Regions from separate parts of the Vogesella sp. LIG4 genome, predicted to be linked through region 2. Evidence: predicted binding sites of a transcription regulator. Region 2 holds the regulator's gene; each other region holds the start of a gene.
What was found. Region 2 encodes FNR, which switches genes on or off when oxygen is low (the NO sensors DNR and NnrR bind a similar motif). Its sites were predicted from a motif close to TTGATNNNNATCAA; they were not measured.
Positions count from the first base shown of each region.

Region 1: the regulator FNR is predicted to act here: its motif matches at 1,650-1,663, upstream of cobA (uroporphyrinogen-III C-methyltransferase).
Region 3: the regulator FNR is predicted to act here: its motif matches at 2,451-2,464, upstream of PSELUDRAFT_RS00835 (M61 family metallopeptidase).

Region 1 is NZ_LT607802.1:2,209,222-2,213,428, forward strand. It holds partial or broken gene PSELUDRAFT_RS19795 (DJ-1/PfpI family protein) at 1-212, shown strand, start outside; gene PSELUDRAFT_RS19800 (hypothetical protein) at 340-492, shown strand; gene cobA (uroporphyrinogen-III C-methyltransferase) at 796-1,590, opposite strand; gene PSELUDRAFT_RS10375 (cytochrome c) at 1,740-2,165, shown strand; gene PSELUDRAFT_RS10380 (cbb3-type cytochrome c oxidase subunit I) at 2,206-3,639, shown strand; gene PSELUDRAFT_RS10385 (cytochrome c oxidase subunit 3) at 3,849-4,207, shown strand, end outside.
Region 2 is NZ_LT607802.1:410,743-414,949, reverse strand. It holds gene PSELUDRAFT_RS01980 (DUF1853 family protein) at 1-719, shown strand, start outside; gene PSELUDRAFT_RS01975 (flavodoxin family protein) at 727-1,182, shown strand; gene fnr (fumarate/nitrate reduction transcriptional regulator Fnr) at 1,493-2,239, opposite strand; gene hemN (oxygen-independent coproporphyrinogen III oxidase) at 2,352-3,758, shown strand; gene PSELUDRAFT_RS01960 (Rrf2 family transcriptional regulator) at 3,828-4,207, opposite strand, start outside.
Region 3 is NZ_LT607802.1:180,880-185,086, reverse strand. It holds gene PSELUDRAFT_RS00850 (cbb3-type cytochrome c oxidase subunit 3) at 1-62, opposite strand, end outside; gene ccoO (cytochrome-c oxidase, cbb3-type subunit II) at 66-680, opposite strand; gene ccoN (cytochrome-c oxidase, cbb3-type subunit I) at 699-2,123, opposite strand; gene PSELUDRAFT_RS00835 (M61 family metallopeptidase) at 2,539-4,207, shown strand, end outside.

The DNA of each region.
Region 1 (4,207 bases), 1.8 Mb from region 2:
GCGATCACGGTATGGAGGTGGCCAAGCGGGTGGCACGCCGCCTGGTGGTGGCGCCGCAGCGCCAGGGTGGGCAGGCCCAGTACATTGAACAACCGCTGGCGATAGGCGGTGGCACGGATGCCTTGTGCCTGGCGATGGATTGGGCGCTGCAGCACCTGGCTCAACCGCTGGATATCGCGAGCCTGGCCGCCCGGGCTGGTATGAGCCGGCGTAACTTCACCCGCCGTTTCAAGGCGAAGACCGGCACCACGCTGGCGCAATGGCTGCTGACGCACCGGCTGGCTGCTGACGCACCGGCTGGCTGCTGCGCAGCGCTTGCTGGAAACCGGCTGCAAGAGCATGGATCGTATCGCCGAGCAGACCGGTTTTGGCTCCACGGTGTCATTCCGCCAGCAGTTCAGTCGTGCCTTCTCCATTCCACCTGCGACTTACCGCAAGCAGTTTGGTCAGCCGCTGCCGCGCGGCAACAGCAACGACCATCAGGGGCGCTAAGCTGCCTGTTTATCGAAAATACCGGCCTTATCAGGCCGCAGAGCTGTGGGTTGGGCTTCGCTGCGCTCAACCCAAGCTACGCGCGGGTGAGCCGGTGACTGTGACTCCCGCGATCATCGGGTAGGGCGGAAGCCCCGCAGGGGCGTTCCGCCAGCTTGCGTATTGGCCCGACCAATGGCGGAACGCCCCGGCTTGCCGGGGCTTGCGCCCTACGTGCGCTCTTCAACGTTGGCCGCATGGGCCCCTCCACTGCGCTGCGGCCAACCTTCTCCTGCTGCCAAGGGCCGTGCCCAGAACAAGGCGCTAATCAGCCAGGCAAACCTCCGCCTGCCGCTGCCAGCCGCGCGCCAGCGCTACCACTTCGCCGATGACCAGCAGTGCCGGTGGCTGCGGGCACTCCCGGGCCACGCAGTCGGCCAGGGTAGTCAGCGTGCAATGCAGTACCCGCTGCCGTGGCGTGGTGGCCTGTTCGATGATGGCCACCGGCGTGTCGCCGCTGCGGCCGTGCGCCTGCAGGTCGGCGGCGATGGCGGCCGCTTCGCCCAGGCCCATGTACACCACCACGGTCTGTTCGCTGCCGCTGTGCGCCGCCCAGTCCAGGCCGCTGGCGCCGTCGCGGCGGTGGCCGGTGACCAGGCTTACGCCCTGTGCGCAGTCGCGGTGGGTCAGCGGGATGCCGGCGGCGGCTGCCGCGCCCACCGCGGCGGTGATGCCGGGTACCACTTCCACTTCGATGCCGGCCGCCAGCAGGGTGGCCAGCTCTTCGCCGCCGCGGCCGAACAGCAGCGGGTCGCCGCCCTTGAGCCGTACCACGCGCTGGCCGGCCTGCGCCTCGCGCAGCAGCAGCTGGTTGATTTCCGCTTGCGGCAGGGTGTGGCGGCTGGCGCGCTTGCCCACGCAGACCAGCCGTGCGCGCTTGTTGATCAGCGCCAGTATTTCTTCTGCCACCAGGAAGTCGTACAGCACCACGTCGGCTTCGGCCAGCCGGCGCAGTGCCTTGAGGGTGAGCAGGTCGGGGTCGCCGGGGCCGGCGCCGACCAGGCTTACCTGGCCGGGGTGCAGGGGGGCGGGGTGCGGGAAGGGCTGTGCGGCGTTCATCTTGCGCCTCCACGGTGATGAGGATGCGCCAGTGTAGGAAGGATGGCGGCCGGAAATCGTTGATTCCCATCAATGCTACCCGGATGCCCGAAAACGTACAGTCCGCGCTGACATGCCGGGTTGCCGGAGCAGATGACAAGGAGGTTGCGATGAGCGCCAGTTTCACCAAATCCACCGCACGCAATATTTTTTATGGCGGCGCGGTGTTTTTCTTCCTGCTGTTTCTTGCGTTGACCTTTGACACGGTAAGCGCGCTGCCGAAACACAACAGCCAGGCCCACCTCACCACGCAGGCAATACGTGGCAAGAAGCTGTGGGAGAACAACAACTGTGGCGGCTGCCACACGCTGCTGGGCGAGGGGGCGTACTACGCGCCGGAGCTGGGTAATGTTTACCAGCGCCGCGGCCCCGAGTTCATCAAGGCCTGGATCAAGGCGCAGCCTACCAACGCGCCGGGTCGTCGGCAGATGCCCAACTTCCACCTGACCGATGCGCAGCTGGACGATGTGGTGGCATTCCTGAAGTACAGCTCCGAAATCAATACCAACCACTGGCCGCCGAACATCGAAGGCTGATTTTCCTTCGATTGCCGATCTTATCCATCAGGAGACAAGTATGACTTCCTCCACTACGGCCACACTGCCCCCGACAGCGGGGCAGGCCGCGGCCAACGTGCAACTCAAGTACCGCTCGCAGGCGGTGGCCAAGCCGTATTTCACTGCCGCCATTGCCCTGTTTGTCGGGCAGATCATTTTTGGCCTGATCATCGGCCTGCAGTATGTGGTGGGCGATTTTCTGTTCCCGGCCCTGCCGTTCGGCACCGCGCGCATGGTGCACACCAACCTGCTGATCGTGTGGCTGCTGTTCGGCTTCATGGGCGCGGGTTACTACCTGATTCCGGAAGAGGCCGAGCGCGAGCTGCACAGCCCGAAACTGGCCATCATTACCTTCTGGGTGTTCCTGGTGGCCGGCGTGCTGACCATCCTGGGCTACCTGGGGCTGCCTTACAGCGTGCTGGCGCATTTGACCGGCAATGACCTGCTACCCACCATGGGGCGCGGTTACCTGGAACAGCCGCTGATCACCAAGGTGGGCATCGTGGTTGTGGCGCTGTCCTTCCTCTACAACCTGTCGATGACCCTGCTGGCCGGCCGCAAGACCAGCATCAGCATGGTGATGCTGCTGGGGCTGTGGGGGCTGGCGATCTTCTTCCTGTTCTCCTTCGTCAACCCGAACAACCTGGTGCTGGACAAGTACTTCTGGTGGTGGGTGGTGCACCTGTGGGTGGAAGGCGTGTGGGAACTGATCATGGGCGCCATGCTGGCCTTCGTGCTGGTGAAGGTTACCGGCGTTGACCGCGAGATCATCGAAAAATGGCTGTACGTGATCATTGCCATGACGCTGATCACCGGCATCATCGGTACCGGCCACCACTACTTCTGGATCGGCACGCCATCCTACTGGCAGGTGTGGGGCTCGGTGTTCTCCGCGCTGGAGCCGATACCGTTCTTCATGATGACCATGTTCGCCTTCAATATGGTGAAACGCCGCCGCCGCGAGCACCCCAACCAGGCTGCCACGCTGTGGGCGCTGGGTACCGGTGTGATGTCCTTCCTCGGTGCCGGTGTGTGGGGCTTCATCGGCACGCTGTCGGTGGTGAACTACTACACCCACGGTACGCAGCTCACCGCCAGCCACGGCCACATGGCGTTCTACGGCGCCTACGCCATGGTGGTGCTGACCATGATCTCCTACGCCATGCCGCTGCTGCGCGGCCGTGAAGCCAACAGCGCCGCGGCGCAGAAGGTGGAGAAGGTGGCATTCTGGCTGATGACCTGCGCCATCGTGTCCATCACGCTGATGCTGACCGCCGCCGGCATCCTGCAGGTATGGCTGCAGCGCATGAGTAGCCAGCCGCTGTCGTTCATGGCCACCCAGGACCAGATCTCCGTGTTCTACTGGCTGCGCGAGTGCAGCGGCGTGGTGTTCTTCATCGGCCTGATGCTGTACATCAGCAGCTTCTTCATGCGCGGCGAAGAAAACAACTGAGCTGTCGTGCAAACAGTGGCGCCCTGATGGGCGCCACCGCGGTAACAGGCCCCTGCCGCTCTGCTGCAGGGGCTTGTCGTGAAAATGGCCTGGCTGCCGGTGCAGCTTGCCGGCTGGAACGGCCCGGCTTTGCAGCGGGCGTTGCCGGCGGACAAGGCACCAGCCTGGCAGCCTGCAGGCCATTTTTGTAAACAGGCAGGCAAAGCGTAATGCGGTGGGCGCGGCCCACCCGGAGCAAGACAATGCAGACGACAAGACTGGCCCCCAGCGTGCAGCGCACGGTGCCGGGCGATCTGGCGATGTGGTTCTTCATCCTGGCGGAGCTGGCGGTATTCGGCGTGTTCTTCGCCATCTACGGGGTGGTGCGCGCACGGCAGCCGGCGCTGTTCGCCGCCGGCCAGCATGCGCTGGCGCTCACCCCGGCCATCCTCAACACCCTGCTGCTGATCGCCGGCAGCGGCGCGGTGGCGGCGGCGGTGCAGAACTTCGCCCATGGCCGCGTGCGGCGCGGCGAACGCTGGCTGCTGGGCACGCTGCTGTGCGGCAGCTGCTTCCTGTTGCTCAAGGG
Region 2 (4,207 bases):
GGCTGGCGGCGCGGCCCACGCGGCGGCTGGGCGTGTATGCCGAGCAGCTGCTGGCGTTCTGGTTCACCCATGCGAGCCACATCGATTGCGTGGCGGCCAACCTGCCGCTGGCCGAGCACGGCCGCAGCGTCGGCGAATTCGACTTCCTGCTGCGTGTCGATGGCCAGCCGCTGCACCTGGAGGCCGCCAGCAAGTTCTACCTGCAACTGGATGATGCCGGTGGCGAGCTGGTCGGCCCCAGTCTGCGCGATGCCTGGCCGCTGAAATACCGCAAGCTCGCCAGCCAGCTGGCGCTGAGCTGTCACCCGGCGGCGCAGCTGCCCGCCGGTTTTGCCGGCTGCCCGGCCTACAGCCGCCTTACCGGCTGGCTGTTCTACCCGGGGGCACCGCGGCCGCAATTCCCGTGCAATAGCGACGCCTGCTGCGGCTGGTGGCGGCATTTGTCCGCGGCCTGGCCGCAGCACAGTGCCGACAGCCGCTGGCTGCTGCTGCCGCGGCTGAGCTGGCTGGCGCCGGCGCGCGCCGCCGCCGAGGCGGTGCTGACCCTGCCGCAGCTGCGCGCGGTACTGGCCGAGGCCGACGGTGCGCGGCTGGTGGCCGAACTGGTGCCGGGCGCGGATGGCGACTGGCACGAAATCGCCCGCGGCTTCGTGGTGCGCGATGACTGGCCGCTGCCCGGCATGCTGGTCGAACTGCAGCGCACGCTGGCCGCCTCGTGAGCGCGGCATGAAAACCCTGCTGTTCGTCTACGCCAGCCAGAGCGGCCACACCCACGCGCTGGTGACGGCTGCCGCCGCGGCGGCCGGTGGCGAGGACAATGTGGCGGTGCGGGTGCTGCCGGCACTGCAGGCCGGTATCGACGACCTGCTGGCCTGCCAGGCGCTGGTGCTGGCCACGCCGGAGAACTTCGGCTACATGGCCGGTGCGCTGAAGGATTTTCTCGACCGCACCTTCTACCCGGCGCAGGGCAAGGTGGAGGGACTGCCGTACGCGGTGATCATCAGTGCCGGCAACGACGGCCAGGGTGCACTCACCGCCATTCGCCGCATCGCCAGCGGCTACCCGCTGCACGAGGCATTGCCACCCTTGCTGGTGAAGGGGGAGGTGACGCCGCAGGTGCTGGCGGAGGCCGCCGAACTGGGCGCCACGCTGGCGGCGGCGTTGTCGATAGGCATGCTGTAGGGCGGCAGCCTCACGAGGTGTTCCACCGCCATGCGGCCAACCTTGTGCGGAGCTGTTTTGCCGGTGCTGCCATGGGTTTTGGGCGTGCCACAACGTTGGCCGCAAGCTTGTAGGGCGGGTAGAAGCAACGCTTCATACCCGCGTGCAGCGTTCCCATCGCGCGGGTATGGCCTGCGGCCAACCCGCCCTACGGCAGGTTTCACCCGACAATTCCATTGCATAGGCCGGATTACGTTTTCTCCTCCCCCGCAAGTCCGCCCAAAACAAAACGCCCCGCATCGGCGGGGCGTTGGATCTGCACGGCTGGCGCTCAGCGCAGGGTGTTGGCCTGCGCGCAGCCGGCCACCAGTGCCTTCAGTTCTTCCGGCTGCAGTACCTGGATGTGCTTGTGGTCCACTTTCAGCCAGCCCTGCTGCTGGAACTTGGACAGCGTGCGGCTGACGGTTTCCAGTTTCAGGCCCAGGAAGCTGCCGATTTCCTCGCGGCTCATGCGCAGGATGAAGTCGAAAGCGGCAAAGCCGCGTGCCGACAGACGCTGCGACAGGTTGAGCAGGAAGGCGGCCAGGCGCTCTTCGGCTTTCATATTGCCCAGCAGCAGCATTACCGACTGGTCGCGCACGATCTCGCGGCTCATCAGGCGGAAGAAATGGTGCTGCAGGCTGGGAATGTCGCGGCCCAGGGTCTCCATGCGGTTGAACGGCAGCTCGCACACCTCGCTGTCTTCCAGCGCAATGGCGTCGCAGCCGTGCTGGCTGGTGGAGATGCCGTCCAGGCCCATCAGCTCGCCGGACATCTGGAAGCCGGTTACCTGCTCGCGGCCGTCCTGGCTGGAGACGCAGGTTTTGAAGAAGCCGGTACGCACGGCATATAGCGAACGGAAGCCCTCGCCGGAGTGAAACAGGTACTCGCCACGCTTCAGGCGGCGGCTCTGGCGGATCACCGCATCAAGCTGGGCCATTTCTTCGCGGTTGAGGCCAACCGGCAGGCAGAGTTCACGCAGACTGCAATTGGAGCACGACACTTTCAGCGTGTGCAGGGTGGGGGATTGCTCGGTCATGGTTTCCGGATTCGCAAGGCTGGAGGCTTGACTTGACGCGTGTCAAAGCGCGGCAAGTGTCAATTAGCGCAAATTTACCAGCCCACCACCAGTTTTCCAAGCAAGAACAGCTATGACACCCACCACACCGTTTATGCCGACCCAGTGTATTTTCGATCGGGAGCTTATCGAAAAGCTTGAAGGTTCCGGCCCGCGCTACACTTCCTACCCGACTGCAGACCGTTTTCATGGCGGTTTCGGCGTGAAGGATTACGAACACTGGTTGCAGCAGCACGCCATCGGCGCCAGCCACCGGCCGATCTCGCTGTACGTGCACGTGCCGTTCTGCAACACCATCTGCTACTACTGCGGCTGCAACAAGATCATCACCAAGGACAAGAGCCGCGCCGACCAGTACCTGGATTACCTGGAAAAGGAAATTGCGCTGGTGGCGGGGCGCCTGGGCTACCGCGAGAAGGTGATCCAGCTGCATTTTGGCGGCGGCACGCCCACCTTCCTGTCCGACGAGCAGCTCAGCCGGGTGATGGCGGTGATCAACAAGTATTTCGAGCTGCTGCCTGACGGCGAGTTTTCCATCGAGATAGACCCGCGCAAGGTTGGCCGCGACACCGTGCTGCACCTGGGCCGGCTGGGCTTCAACCGCATGAGCGTGGGCATCCAGGATTTCGACCCGGCGGTGCAACAGGCGGTGAACCGCATCCAGAGCGAGGAAGAAACCCTCACCGTGATCGACGCCGCGCGCGAGGCCGGCTTCAAGTCGGTGAGCGTGGACCTGATCTACGGCCTGCCGCTGCAGAACGCCGAGTCGGTGCGCCGCACCGTGGACAAGGTGGTGGCGATGAACCCGGACCGCATCGCGCTGTACAACTACGCGCACCTGCCCAGCGTGTTCATGCCGCAGCGTCGCATCAACGAGGCCGATCTGCCCAGCGCCGCGCACAAGCTGGATATCCTGCAGCACTCGGTGCAGCAGCTTACCGATGCCGGCTACGTGTTCATCGGTATGGACCACTTTGCCAAGCCGGATGACGAGCTGACCCGCGCGCTGCAGCAGGGCCGTTTGCAGCGCAACTTCCAGGGCTACTCCACCCACGCCGACTGCGACATGATCGGCCTGGGCGTGTCGTCCATCGGCAAGGTCGGCCCGTGCTATTCGCAGAACGAGAAGGACATTGATGCCTACTACGCGGCGCTGGATGCCGGCCACCTGCCGGTGCTGCGCGGCATGACGCTGACCCAGGACGATATCCTGCGTCGCAGCGTGATCCAGTCGCTGATGTGCCGCTTCTCGCTGTCGGTGGAGGCGATCGAGGAAACCTTCGGCATCAATTTCGCCAATTACTTTGCCGACGAGCTGCCGCTGATCCGCGAGTTCCAGCACATGGGCCTGCTGACCTTCGACGGTGATTTCCTGATGGTGGCGCCCAAGGGCCGCTTCCTGATCCGCAACATCGCCATGGTGTTCGACCGCCACCTGCGCGAGCGCGAGACCAAGGCGCGCTACTCCAAGACCATCTGAGCGCCTTGCGCCAGTAAAAAAGCCCGGCAGTTGCCGGGCTTTTTGTGTTTCTGGGATTGGCCGCAGGGCTCAGACGCGTGCCTGTAGCCCCATGCGATGCAGCACCACCAGCGCCTCGGCGGTGGGGCTGGCCACCACGTCGGCCAGGGTGTAGCGGTCCAGCACGGCAAAGAATGCCCGCAGCGCTTCGTCCAGTACGCCCTTGAGGCGGCAGCGCCCGCGCAGGAAGCACGGCGGCTCGGCGCAGTCGATCAGGTCGCCGATGTCTTCCAGCGTGCGGATCACCTCGCCCAGCCGGTACTGACTGGCCGCGCGTGCCAGCGCCAGGCCGCCACCCTTGCCCCGGCTGGTGGCCAGCCAGCCCTGTTGCGCCATGAAGTGCACCACCTTCACCAGGTGATTGCGCGAGGCGGAAAACTGCTCGGCGATTTCGCCGATGGTTACCGGGG
Region 3 (4,207 bases), 230 kb from region 2:
ACGACGAACAGCGTGAAGCAGAACACCGTGAACAGGGTACGTGCCAGGTTGGTCAGCTCCATGGCTTAGCGTGCGTTTTTCAGCGCAAGACCCAGGCCTTGCAGGTAAGCGATCAGTGCATCCAGCTCGGACTTGCCATCCACCATGGATTTGGCTTCGGCGATTTCCTTGTCGGTGTACGGTACGCCAACCTTGCGCAGGGCCGTCATCTTGGCGGCAACGCTGTCAGCGTCGGCCAGGTTGCGGGCCAGCCACGGGAATGCCGGCATGTTGGATTCCGGAACCACGTCGCGCGGGTTGTTCAGGTGTACGCGGTGCCATTCGTCGGAGTAGCGGCCGCCAACGCGGGCCAGATCCGGGCCGGTACGCTTGGAGCCCCACTGGAACGGGTGGTCGTACACCGATTCACCGGCTACCGAGTAGTGGCCGTAACGTTCGGTTTCGGCACGGAACGGGCGGATCATCTGCGAGTGACACAGGTAGCAGCCTTCACGGATGTAGATGTCGCGGCCGGTCAGCTGCAGCGCGTTGTACGGCTTCACGCCTGCCACCGGCTCGGTGGTCGACTTCTGGAACATCAGCGGTACGATCTCGACCAGGGCTGCCACGCTGATGACCAGCAGGGTCAGCACGATCAGATACGCTACGTTTTCTTCGATCAGTTTCTGGATTTTTTCCATGATGTTTCCCTTGAACCCTTAGTGCGCTTGGGCTGCAACAGCCGGGATCTTGGCATCAACAGCGCGGCCGGCAGAGACGGTGCGGAAGGTGTTGTAAGCCATGATCAGCATGCCGGTCAGGAACAGCACGCCGCCCAGGAAGCGTACGAACAGGTACGGGTAGGTGGCTTTCACGGCTTCGGCGAAGGAGTAGGTCAGGGTGCCGTCCGGATTCAGGGCGCGCCACATCAGGCCTTCCATCACACCGGCGATCCACAGCGAGGCGATGTACAGCACCACGCCCACGGTAGCCAGCCAGAAGTGTGCTTCGATCAGCTTCACGCTGTGCATGCCGTCGCGGCCGAACAGGCGCGGCAGCAGGTAGTACATGGAACCGATGGAGATGAAGGCTACCCAGCCCAGTGCGCCGGAGTGCACATGACCGATGGTCCAGTCGGTGTAGTGCGACAGGGCGTTAACGGTCTTGATGGACATCATCGGGCCTTCGAAGGTGGACATGCCGTAGAAGGACAGGGATACCACCAGGAACTTCAGTACCGGGTCGGTACGCAGTTTGTGCCAGGCACCGGACAGGGTCATGATGCCGTTGATCATGCCACCCCAGCTCGGCGCCAGCAGGATCAGCGAGAACACCATGCCTACGGACTGGGTCCAGTCAGGCAGCGCGGTGTAGTGCAGGTGGTGCGGGCCGGCCCACATGTAGGTGAAGATCAGCGCCCAGAAGTGCACTACGGACAGGCGGTAGGAGTACACCGGACGGCCGGCCTGTTTCGGTACGAAGTAGTACATCATGCCCAGGAAGGCGGCGGTCAGGAAGAAGCCCACGGCGTTATGGCCGTACCACCACTGCACCATGGCATCCACGGCACCGGCGTACACCGAGTAGGATTTCCACATGGATACCGGTACGAAGGCGCTGTTCACGATGTGCAGCAGGGCCACGGCCAGGATGAAGGCACCGTAGAACCAGTTGGCTACGTAGATGTGCTTCACCTTGCGGATGGCGATGGTGCCGAAGAACACGATGGCGTACACCACCCAGATCACCGCGATCAGCAGCTTGATCGGCCATTCCAGCTCGGCGTATTCCTTGCCGAAGGTGTAACCCAGCGGCAGGGTAATGGCCGCAGCCACGATGACCAGCTGCCAACCCCAGAAGGTGAAGGCGGCCAGCTTGTCGGAAATCAGGCGCACGTGACAAGTGCGCTGCACCACGTAGTAGGACGTGGCAAACAGCGCACAGCCGCCAAAGGCGAAGATCACGGCGTTGGTGTGCAGCGGACGCAGGCGGCCGTAGTGGAACCAGGGCCCGAAATTGAGCTCTGGCCATACCAGTTGGGCCGCAATAATCACGCCGACCAGCATGCCGACAATGCCCCAGACCACGGTCATTATCGAGAACTGGCGCACCACCTTATAGTTATAAGTGGATTGCGTATCCATTCAGGGTTTCTCCAAGGTTGCGAACTAGAACGTTATGAAACCGGTGACTTGAGATCCGGGGGCGTATCCCCATGTTAGACGAGGCCCGGCAAGTCGAGGGATGCGGCAGGCTTGAACTGTGCTCGGGGTACCGTGAGACTGCTGGCAACCCCGGGCAATAACCACCCTCGATCCCCATTTTTTCAACGAGTCATTCTAAATCAATCGGGCATCAGCCACTAGTCGATAAGAATATCGACAGGGCTTGCCGGCCGGTGCTGTATGGCCTGCTTACCCCATTCCGGCTTTTGACATTGAGCGATTATATTGTCATCGATAATTCCGCTATTGATGAATATCAAGCCCGAAGGTCAGGGGCGGCCGGGGGTGGCAGGTGCTAGAATCCGGGTTTCCCCGCCATACCTGGTTCGCCTCCATGTCTACCCCTGTCAGCTATCGCATTCGCCCTGTCGCTCCCGAAGCCCACCTGTTCGAAGTCTCGGTTACCCTCGCCCAGCCCGCCGCTGACGGCCAGGTGCTGCGCCTGCCGGCGTGGATTCCGGGTAGCTACATGATTCGCGAGTTCGCGCGCCACATCGTGGCCATCCGCGCCGAAAGCGGCAGGAAGGCAGTGGCGCTCACCAAGCTGGACAAGCACAGCTGGCTGGCGGCGCCGGCAAAGGGCGCGCTGACCGTGCACTACACCGTGTACGCCTACGACCTCTCGGTGCGCGGCGCCTACCTGGATGGCGAGCGCGGCTTCTACAACGGCACCAGTGTGTTCCTGCAGGCGGACGGCTTCGAGAACGCGCCGTGCGAGGTGGAGATCCTGCCGCCGGCAGACAAGGCACTGGCCAAGTGGCAGGTGGCCACCAGCCTGCCGGCGCTGGAATGCAAGAAATCCGGCTTCGGCCGCTACCGTGCGGCCAACTATGACGAGCTGATCGACCACCCGGTGGAGCTGGGCGAGTTCGAGCGCGTCAGCTTCAAGGCCTGCGGCGTGCCGCATGAATTCGTGGTCTCCGGCAAATACAAGGCCGACCTGAAAAGGTTGGCCGCAGACACCAAGCGCATCTGCGAATGGCAGATCCGCTTCTTTGGCGAGCCGGCCCCGTTCGATCGCTACGTATTCATGCTGTTCGTCGGCGGCGACATCTACGGCGGGCTGGAGCATCGCGCCTCCACCGCGCTGGTGGCCAGCCGCGACGACCTGCCGCAGCACGGCGAGGCGGGAATTAACGACGGCTACCTCAAGCTGCTGGGCCTGATCAGCCACGAGTACTTCCACACCTGGAACGTCAAGCGCATGAAGCCGGCGGCGTTCACCCCGTACGACCTGAACCGCGAAGGCCACACCACGCTGCTGTGGGCGTTCGAGGGCATTACCTCCTACTACGACGACCTGGCGCTGGTGCGCTGCGGGCTGATCGACGAAAAACGCTACCTCGGCCTGCTGGCCAAGACCATCACCGGCGTGGCGCGCGGTAACGGCCGCAACAAGCAGACGCTGGCCGATTCCAGCTTCGATGCCTGGAGCAAGTACTACCGCCAGGACGAGAACAGCCCCAACAGCATTGTCAGCTACTACACCAAGGGCTCGCTGGCGGCGCTGGCGCTGGACCTCTACATCCGCAAGCACAGCCGTGGCGCCAGCAGCCTGGATACGGTGATGCAGGCGCTGTGGCAGAAATGGCTGGCGGACGGCAAGGGCCTGGCCGAGGACGAGTGGGAGCGCGTGGCCGAACAGGTTACCGGCCTCAAGCTCGGCAAATTCTTCGACATGGCGATCCGCTCCACCCGCGAGCTGCCGCTGGCGGAACTGCTGGCCGGCCAGGGAGTCGAGATGCAACTGCTGCCGGCCGACAGTGCCAGTGATGGCGGCAGCGTGGTGGACGAGATCGTCAGCGGCGCCGTGCGGCCAACCCTGGGGGTGAAAACCGCCGGCGATGCGCTGGGCGTCAAGCTCAGCGCGGTGCTGGACGGCGGTGCCGCCCAGGCGGCCGGGCTGTCCGGCGGCGACGTGGTGATTGCCGTCAACGGCGTGCGGGTGAGCGACCTGGACAAGGCGCTGCGCCGCTACCGCGTGGGCTCCAAGCTCAAGCTGC